Regions from separate parts of the Streptomyces sp. Tu 3180 genome, predicted to be linked through region 3. Evidence: predicted binding sites of a transcription regulator. Region 3 holds the regulator's gene; each other region holds the start of a gene.
What was found. Region 3 encodes HrcA, which represses chaperone genes, less so after heat shock. Its sites were predicted from a motif close to TTNGCACTCNGNNNNNCNGAGTGCNAA; they were not measured.
Positions count from the first base shown of each region.

Region 1: groL (chaperonin GroEL) is a predicted target of HrcA. The motif match lies at 1,922-1,948, and genes of this name have one in related genera.
Region 2: groES (co-chaperone GroES) is a predicted target of HrcA. The motif match lies at 1,627-1,653, and genes of this name have one in related genera.

Region 1 is NZ_WOXS01000002.1:3,857,498-3,860,743, forward strand. Features, by position in the region: gene GL259_RS18150 (hypothetical protein) at 1-17, shown strand, start outside; gene groL (chaperonin GroEL) at 136-1,758, opposite strand; gene GL259_RS18160 (cold-shock protein) at 2,265-2,468, opposite strand; gene GL259_RS18165 (MoaD/ThiS family protein) at 2,899-3,174, opposite strand; gene thrC (threonine synthase) at 3,171-3,246, opposite strand, start outside.
Region 2 is NZ_WOXS01000002.1:5,012,163-5,015,408, reverse strand. Features, by position in the region: gene groL (chaperonin GroEL) at 1-1,056, opposite strand, end outside; gene groES (co-chaperone GroES) at 1,172-1,480, opposite strand; gene GL259_RS23685 (polysaccharide deacetylase family protein) at 1,781-2,569, opposite strand; gene GL259_RS23680 (polysaccharide deacetylase family protein) at 2,566-3,246, opposite strand, start outside.
Region 3 is NZ_WOXS01000002.1:2,861,600-2,864,845, reverse strand. Features, by position in the region: gene GL259_RS13890 (DUF3097 domain-containing protein) at 1-39, opposite strand, end outside; gene GL259_RS13885 (MBL fold metallo-hydrolase) at 74-808, opposite strand; gene hrcA (heat-inducible transcriptional repressor HrcA) at 970-1,986, shown strand; gene dnaJ (molecular chaperone DnaJ) at 1,987-3,123, shown strand; gene GL259_RS13870 (nitronate monooxygenase) at 3,236-3,246, shown strand, end outside.

The DNA.
Region 1 (3,246 bases), 1.0 Mb from region 3:
CCTGGTTCGCCGCCTGACCCCTTCCCCCGCACACGTCCCTCTCCCCCGCACACGCCCGAGGGCGGCACCCCCTGCCGGAACAGGGGGTGCCGCCCTCGGTACTGACGGACCGGGTCCGAACCTGAACGGTCAGGCTCAGAAGTCCATGTCACCGCCCGGCATGCCGCCGCCGGCCGGGGCCGCGGCCTTCTCCGGCTTGTCGGCGATGACGGCCTCGGTGGTGAGGAACAGCGCGGCGATCGACGCGGCGTTCTGCAGCGCGGAGCGCGTCACCTTGGCCGGGTCGATGATGCCTTCCTTGACCAGGTCGACGTACTCGCCGGTCGCGGCGTTCAGGCCGTGGCCCGGGGTCAGGTTGCGCACCTTCTCCACCACGACGCCGCCCTCGAGGCCGGCGTTCACGGCGATCTGCTTCAGCGGGGCCTCCAGGGCCAGCTTCACAGCGGCGGCACCGGTCGCCTCGTCGCCCTCGAGCTCCAGCTTCTCGAAGACCTGGGAGGCCTGCAGCAGGGCCACGCCACCACCGGCGACGATGCCCTCCTCGACGGCCGCCTTGGCGTTGCGGACGGCGTCCTCGATGCGGTGCTTGCGCTCCTTGAGCTCCACCTCGGTGGCGGCGCCGGCCTTGATGACCGCGACACCGCCGGCGAGCTTCGCCAGGCGCTCCTGCAGCTTCTCGCGGTCGTAGTCGGAGTCGCTGTTCTCGATCTCGGCGCGGATCTGGTTCACGCGGCCCGCGACCTGGTCGGCCGAGCCGGCACCGTCGACGATGGTGGTCTCGTCCTTGGTGATGACGACCTTGCGGGCCTTGCCCAGGAGGTCGAGCGTGGCGTTCTCCAGCTTGAGGCCGACCTCCTCGGAGATGACCTCGCCGCCCGTGAGGATGGCGATGTCGCCGAGCATGGCCTTGCGGCGGTCGCCGAAGCCCGGGGCCTTGACGGCGACGGACTTGAAGGTGCCGCGGATCTTGTTGACGACCAGGGTCGACAGGGCCTCGCCCTCGACGTCCTCGGCGATGATCAGCAGCGGCTTGCCCGACTGCATGACCTTCTCCAGGAGCGGGAGCAGGTCCTTGACGTTGGAGATCTTGGAGTTCGCGATCAGGATGTACGGGTCGTCGAGGACGGCCTCCATACGCTCCATGTCGGTGGCGAAGTACGCCGAGATGTAGCCCTTGTCGAAGCGCATACCCTCGGTGAGCTCCAGCTCCAGACCGAAGGTCTGGGACTCCTCGACGGTGATGACGCCTTCCTTGCCGACCTTGTCCATGGCCTCGGCGATGAGCTCGCCGATCTGGACGTCGGCGGCGGAGATGGAGGCCGTGGAGGCGATCTGCTCCTTGGTCTCGACGTCCTTCGCCTGCTCGAGCAGGGCACCGGAGACGGCCTCGACGGCCTTCTCGATACCGCGCTTCAGGGCCATCGGGTTGGCACCGGCGGCGACGTTGCGCAGGCCCTCCTTGACCAGGGCCTGGGCGAGAACGGTCGCGGTGGTCGTACCGTCACCGGCGACGTCGTCCGTCTTCTTGGCGACTTCCTTGACCAGCTCGGCGCCGATCTTCTCGTACGGGTCCTCGAGCTCGATCTCCTTGGCGATGGAGACACCGTCGTTGGTGATCGTGGGCGCGCCCCACTTCTTCTCGAGGACGACGTTGCGGCCCTTGGGGCCGAGCGTCACCTTCACGGCGTCCGCGAGCTGGTTCATGCCGCGCTCGAGGCCGCGCCGCGCCTCCTCGTCGAACGCGATGATCTTGGCCATGTGAAGTGGTCCCTCCAGGACTGGGGGTGATTCCTTCGGACCGCGCCCGCGCCCGCGACGGACGGCTCGTCGGCCTTGTGGTTCCTTGCCCCACCCGGCCCACGGGCCTCACCGACCCGGTCCTTCGTTGTCACTCTCACCTTCAGAGTGCTAACGCCAATGATTAGCACTCGACCCACCCGAGTGCAAGGTGCGCCCGCGAAGCGGGCTCGATGGGGGGTGGTGGTCGGGTGACGGGCGGGCGCAAGGTGCGCCCGCGAAGCGGGCTCGATGGGGGGTGGTGGTCGGGTGACGGGCGGGCGCAAGGTGCGCCCGCGAAGCGGGCTCGATGGGGGGTGGTGGTCGGGTGACGGGCGGGCGCAAGTGCCTACGGGGCTCGAGGGGCGCGCTCAGCCGCGCGCGAACACCCCCGCACGCGCCGCCCGCTCCCGGGCATGGCGAAGGGCCCGCACCCCGGGAGGCGCGGGCCCTTCGTCGGCAGAAGATCCTTGCGGCTGGTAGCGCGTTCAGGCGGTGACGCGAACCATGTCGGCCTGCGGGCCCTTCTGGCCCTGCGAGATCTCGAACTCGACCCGCTGGCCCTCTTCCAGGGTGCGGTAGCCGTCCATCTGGATCGCGCTGTAGTGGACGAAAACATCCGCACCACCGTCGACCGCGATGAAGCCGTACCCCTTCTCCGCGTTGAACCACTTGACGGTGCCCTGAGCCATGCCTAACTCCCCTATTACTGGCCCTTGCACAGATCCACACTTCGCGGATCCGGGTCAGACCTCACCCCCCAACGGTTGGGGGCGTGCGCCGGAACGCGTCGACCGCGGCTGAATGTATCTGCCCAACTGCCGTCTGCAACAGGTCAATCGGACGAGAAATCTGGACGCCACGGGCCCGGAATGTGGCGAGAATTCACCCGAATGCAGGGCAAGTCGGGCTACACAAAGGGCGCAAATGCCGCGACGGAGACCCACACTTTGGCTACATCCAGTCGGGTGCGCGGCAGGAATTCAAGGTTCCCGATCAGCGGATCGGGGGCGTGTTCCCCAACTCTACCGCGCTCAACCCCATGGAATTGCCCCCTCCGCTTCTCTCACGGAGGGGGCAGTGCGACGAACGCCGGGTAACCGGAATTACCGACGGTAATGATCAGCCGCCGGCGACCGCCGGGATGATGGAGACGCCCGCGCCGTCCGGGGTGGCCGTCTGGAGACCCTGCTCGAAGCGCACGTCGTCGTCGTTGACGTAGACGTTGACGAAGCGGCGCAGCCTGCCCTGGTCGTCCAGGACCCGGGCGGCGATCCCGGTGTGGTTCTTCTCCAGGTCCTCGATGACCTCGGCGAGGGTGGCGCCCTCGGCGTCCACCTCGGCCTTGCCGCCGGTGTAGGTGCGCAGGATGGTGGGGATGCGGACGGTCACGCTCATGCGAGGCCTGCCTCTCGGAACGACTCCAGGTTGGGGCGGATGGTCGCGGTGAGGCCGGTGCCGGCCACCGCG
Region 2 (3,246 bases), 2.2 Mb from region 3:
CTCGGCCTTGATCTGGCCGACGCGGCCCTCGACGTCCTCCTTCTTGCCGGCGCCGTCGACGATCGTGGTGTCGTCCTTGGTGACGGTGACGCGGCGGGCGGAGCCGAGGACGTCCAGGCCGACCTGGTCGAGCTTGAGGCCGACCTCCTCGGAGACGACCGTGGCGCCGGTGAGGACGGCCATGTCCTGCAGCATCGCCTTGCGGCGGTCGCCGAAGCCGGGGGCCTTCACCGCGACGGCGTTGAAGGTGCCGCGGATCTTGTTGACGACCAGGGTCGACAGGGCCTCGCCCTCGACGTCCTCGGCGATGATCAGCAGCGGCTTGGAGGCGTTGGCCTGGATGACCTTCTCCAGCAGCGGCAGCAGGTCCGCGATCGCGGAGATCTTGCCCTGCGTGATGAGGATGTAGGGGTCGTCGAGGACGGCCTCCATGCGCTCCTGGTCCGTCACGAAGTACGGCGACAGGTAGCCCTTGTCGAAGGCCATGCCCTCGGTGAAGTCCAGCTCCAGGCCGAAGGTGTTGGACTCCTCGACGGTGATGACACCGTCCTTGCCGACCTTGTCCATCGCCTCGGCGATGAGCTCGCCGACCTGCTGGTCCTGGGCGGACAGCGCGGCGACGGCGGCGATGTCGGACTTCTCGTCGATCGGGCGGGCCGAGGCGAGCAGGTCCTCGGAGACCGCGGCGACGGCGGCGTCGATGCCCTTCTTCAGGGCGGCCGGGGAGGCGCCGGCGGCGACGTTCTTCAGGCCCTCGCGGACCAGGGCCTGGGCCAGCACGGTGGCGGTGGTGGTGCCGTCACCCGCGATGTCGTTGGTCTTGGTCGCCACCTCCTTCACCAGCTGGGCGCCGAGGTTCTCGTACGGGTCCTCGATCTCGACCTCGCGGGCGATCGTGACACCGTCGTTGGTGATGGTGGGGGCGCCGAACTTCTTGTCGATGACGACGTTGCGGCCCTTCGGGCCGATCGTCACCTTGACCGTGTCGGCAAGCTTGTTGACGCCGCGCTCGAGGGCGCGACGGGCGTCCTCGTCGAACTTCAGGATCTTCGCCATGGCAGCGGGAGCCCTCTCGGAAATCTGGGGTGAAATCACTGCGCCCCGGGCGCCCGGCTTCTTATCGGATGCAGGGGCCAGGGGCGCAGTTCGAGCAGAAGTGCTGCGAGGTGACTTACTTCTCGATGATCGCGAGGACGTCGCGAGCCGAGAGGACGAGGTACTCCTCGCCGTTGTACTTCACCTCGGTGCCGCCGTACTTGCTGTACAGAACGACGTCGCCGACCTTCACGTCGAGCTCGACGCGCTTGCCGTCCTCGATGCGGCCCGGGCCGATGGCCAGGACGACGCCCTCCTGGGGCTTCTCCTTGGCGGTGTCCGGAATGACCAGGCCCGAAGCCGTGGTCTGCTCGGCGTCGAGCGGCTGGACCACGATGCGGTCCTCGAGCGGCTTGATGGCAACCTTGGAGCTGGCGGTCGTCACGATCCGACCTCCCCCTTCGGAGATCTCACGGGGTTAACTGTCTGAGGTGGCGACCAGGTCGATCCGTCGTCGCGGGTGCCGGACCTGCCCGTCGCGTGTTTGGCACTCTCCAGGGGGGAGTGCCAGACCTGAGACTATGACCGCGATTAGCACTCGGTCAAGCGGAGTGCCAATTACCCGCGGCGCGTCGCGGATGCGGCGCCTCTTCCGCAGGGGGCCGTGCGGCCGGCCGGCGTGCGGTGGCCGCCTCCGCGAGCCGGTGCGCCCGGGTCACCGCCCCGGTCCTGCGCGGCCCCGTCCTCAGGCGCCGGGCGGGCGCGCCGGCCGCAGGTGGTCCTCCAGCCTGCCGACCCTCAGCCCTTGTTCCTCCACCTCCCGCAGCAACCGCGTCGTCCGCTCCGCCAGGGACAGGGGCGGGGTGCCGGCCGACGGCACGGAGACGATGTCGCCGGGGGCCAGGCGGTGCGCGCCGTGGGTGTAGGTGAGGCCGCCGTCGCCCTCCAGCGTCACCCGCCAGAGCACGACCGCCGTGATGCCGCAGTCGGCGGCGGCGCGCAGGGTCGTGGCGTCGTACGTGCCGTGGGGCGGGCGGAAGAGGTGCGGACGGACGCCGAAGCGGGACGCGAGCTTGCGCTGCTGGCCGCAGATCTCGGCGCGCTGGCCGGCGTAGGGCAGACCGCGCAGGGCGGGGTGGTCGAGGGTGTGGTTCTGCAGGCTCGCGCCGACCGCGCGCAGGCGGGCGAAGTGGGCGTATCCGGGGCCCACCACGCTGTCGGTGAGGAACATGCTGACGGGGAGACGGCGTTCGCGCACCAGGTCGATGAAGCGGGGGTCGCGCTCGGCGCCGTCGTCGTAGGTGAGGAAGACGACCTCGTCCTCGGTCGGGACGTGGTCGACGACGGGCGGCACGCCGCCTCCCGGCGCGGGGCCGTCTCCGGGCGACTGGCCCGCGCCGTCCCCGGCGCCGCTCTCCCCGGCCCCGGGCGCGGCCGTCCCGGCTCCCGGCCCCGCCGACGGGCCGCACCCGGCGAGCGCGGCCAGCAGGGCGACCGCCGCGAGGAGGGCGGTCCGTGCCCCCCGGCGCCTCACAGGTAGTCCTCCAGCCGCCCCACCGCGTATCCCTCGGCCGTGACCTTGTCCAGGAAGCGGCGGACCATGTCCGGCATCGTGCCCTCCCATTCGCCGCGGCCCCGGAAGTGGGTGAGGACGATGTCGCCGGGGTGCAGTTCGCGGTCCCACTCGCGGTACTCCCAGTGGTCGACGAAGACCTCCTCGTTCCACAGGGGGACGTGGGTGATCCCGCAGGCCTTCGCGGCGCGCAGGGTGGCCTTGTCGTAGTTGCCGAAGGGCGGGCGGAAGAGGACGGGGCGCTCGCCGTAGCGCTCCTCGACGACCTCCTGCATGCCGCAGATCTCGCGCTTCTGGCGGGCGTAGGACAGGGCCGGCAGGTAGGGGTGGTGCAGGGTGTGGTTGTGCAGGGCGACGCCCCGGTCCTGCATCTCCTTGAAGTACCCGTAGTCCTCCTTGACGAGGTAGTCGCTGAGGAAGGCGCTGTACGGGATCCTCAGCTCGCTCATCATCCGCAGGAACGCGGGGTCCTTCTCGGCGCCGTCGTCGACGGTGAGGAAGACGACCTTCTCCTCGGTGGGGACGGTGGTGAAGACCGGGGGGAGGCCCAGCCGGCGGTGGCCGTCGACCTCGAAGCCCTCGCGGGTGGTGATCCGCGGCTTCCGCGCCGGGGGCGCGGGAGCGGTCAGGGGCACCTT
Region 3 (3,246 bases):
CTTCCACGGAGGGGTCAGGTCGGCGGAGTACTGGCGCATTCCGACGACGATAGGAGGAACCGGCCCGCCGCGATCAGCGCGACACGCCGAAGCGGGCCGCCAGGGCGTCGCGTTGGGCCCGGACGAACGCCGCGTCCACCACCGCCCCGTGCCCGGGGACGTACCGCGCGTCCTCGCCGCCCAGTTCCAGCAGCCGGTCCAGCGCGGCCGGCCAGTGGGACGGCACGGCGTCGGGGCCCGCCTGCGGTTCGCCCGACTCCTCCACCAGGTCGCCGCAGAAGACCACCTCCGGGTCGCCGGGCACCAGCACCGCGAGGTCGTGGGCGGTGTGCCCCGGGCCCACGTTCGCCAGCAGCACCTGCCGTCCGCCGCCCAGGCCGAGGTCGAGCGTCCACTCGCCGCACACCGCGTGGCGCGGGCGGACCAGCGCGTCCGCTGCCTCCTCCGCCGCCCGCGCGTCCAGCCCGTTGCGCACCGCGTCCGCGCGCAGCTCCTCACGCCCGCGGCCCGCCAGCGCCGTGTCCACGCCCACCGCGCCGAACACCTCCGCGCCCGCGAACGCCGCCGCCCCGAAGACGTGGTCGAAGTGGGGGTGGGTGAGCGCGAGATGCGTCACACGGCGACCGGTGAGCGCCTGCGCCCCGGCCCGCAGCCGTGCGCCCTCGCCCAGGCTCGAGCCCGCGTCGACGAGCAGCACGGCGCCCGACCCGACGACGAGCCCCGCCGTGCAGTCCCACACCGGCAGCCGGCGCCGCCCCACCCCGGGCGCCACTTGCTCCCATCCCGCCTCTTCCCAAGTCACGGTCATACCGGGACGCTATCCGGGACGACGCCCCGCAGCGCGACAGGACGGGACCGGCCTTGCCGGGTGCGTACCCCCCGGCCGTACACTGGGCCGGGGAAGTCTGGCACTCGCGTGCGAAGAGTGCCAGAGACGTTACCGGGCGGAAGCTACTGGAGGTGTGCGCGATGCTCAGTGAACGCAGGCTCCAGGTGTTGCGCGCCATCGTCCAGGACTACGTCGGCACCGAGGAGCCGGTCGGCTCCAAGGCCCTCACCGAGCGGCACAACCTCGGCGTCTCCCCGGCGACCGTCCGCAACGACATGGCGGCCCTGGAGGACGAGGGCTACATCGCCCAGCCGCACACCAGCGCCGGGCGCATCCCCACCGACAAGGGCTACCGGCTGTTCGTCGACAAGCTCGCCGGCGTCAAGCCGATGAGCCCGCCGGAGCGGCGCGCCATCCAGAACTTCCTCGAGGGCGCCGTCGACCTCGACGACGTGGTGGCCCGTACGGTGCGGCTGCTCGCGCAGCTGACCCGGCAGGTCGCCGTCGTGCAGTACCCGTCGCTGACCCGTTCGACGGTGCGCCACGTGGAACTGCTGTCCCTCGCGCCCGCGCGCCTGATGCTGGTGCTGATCACGGACACCGGCCGGGTCGAGCAGCGCATGGTCGACTGCCCGGCGCCGTTCGGCGAGTCGTCCCTGGCGGACCTGCGCGCGCGGCTGAACAGCCGGGTCGCGGGCCGCCGGTTCACCGACGTGCCGAGCCTGGTGGAGGACCTCCCGGAGGCCTTCGAGGCCGAGGACCGCGGTACCGTCTCGACGGTGCTCTCCACCCTCCTGGAGACGCTCGTCGAGGAGAACGAGGAGCGGCTGATGATCGGCGGCACCGCCAATCTCACCCGCTTCGGACACGACTTCCCCCTCACGATCCGGCCCGTCCTGGAGGCGCTCGAGGAGCAGGTCGTGCTCCTCAAGCTGCTCGGCGAGGCGAAGGATCCGGGCGTGACCGTCCGTATCGGTCACGAGAACGCCCACGAAGGACTCAACTCCACGTCCGTCGTGTCGGTCGGCTACGGTTCGGGCGGCGAGGCGGTTGCCAAGCTCGGCGTGGTCGGACCGACCCGCATGGACTACCCGGGAACGATGGGAGCGGTACGCGCAGTGGCACGGTACGTCGGACAAATCCTGGCGGAGTCATAGGTGGCCACGGACTACTACGCCGTACTCGGCGTGCGCCGCGACGCGTCGCAGGAAGAGATCAAGAAGGCCTTCCGGCGACTCGCCCGCGAGCTGCATCCGGACGTCAATCCGGATCCGAAGACCCAGGAGCGGTTCAAGGAGATCAACGCCGCCTACGAGGTGCTGTCGGACCCGCAGAAGAAGCAGGTCTACGACCTCGGCGGCGATCCGCTCTCGCAGTCCGGCGGCGGCGGCGCGGGCGGCTTCGGGGCCGGCGGCTTCGGGAACTTCTCCGACATCATGGACGCGTTCTTCGGCACGGCGTCGCAGCGCGGGCCGCGCTCGCGCACCCGCCGGGGCCAGGACGCGATGATCCGCATCGAGGTCGAGCTCGACGAGGCCGCGTTCGGCACGACCAAGGACATCCAGGTCGACACGGCGATCGTCTGCACCACCTGCAGCGGCGAGGGCGCCGCGCCCGGCACCAGCGCGCAGACCTGCGACATGTGCCGCGGCCGCGGTGAGGTCTCGCAGGTCACGCGGTCCTTCCTGGGCCAGGTCATGACCTCGCGCCCGTGCCCGCAGTGCCAGGGCTTCGGCACCGTGGTCCCGACCCCGTGCCCGGAGTGCGCGGGCGACGGCCGCATCCGCTCCCGGCGCACGCTCACCGTCAAGATCCCGGCCGGTGTCGACAACGGCACCCGGATCCAGCTCGCCGGCGAGGGCGAGGTCGGGCCCGGCGGCGGTCCCGCCGGCGACCTGTACGTCGAGATCCACGAGCTGCCGCACCCCACCTTCCAGCGGCGCGGCGACGACCTGCACTGCACGGTCACCATCCCGATGACCGCGGCGGCCCTCGGCACCAAGGTGCCGCTGGAGACGCTGGACGGCATGGAGGAGGTCGACATCCGGCCCGGCACCCAGTCCGGCCAGTCGATCCCGCTGCACGGCCGGGGCGTCACGCACCTGCGCGGCGGGGGCCGGGGCGACCTCGTCGTCCACGTCGAGGTCCAGACCCCGACCAAGCTCGACCCCGAGCAGGAGCGCCTGCTCCGGGAACTGGCCAAGCTCCGCGGCGAGGAGCGCCCGCAGGGCCAGTTCCAGCCCGGTCAGCAGGGCCTGTTCTCCCGGCTGAAGGACGCGTTCAACGGACGCTGAGCGGAGCCTTCCGCGGGGGCCGGGACAGGCTCCCGCGGTGTTCCGGAAAGCGGCCCGGGCCAAGGGGACGGGCCGATTCGGGTTTGTGCGGGGGACGTGAAAACATGCGGTCATGTCCTCCGT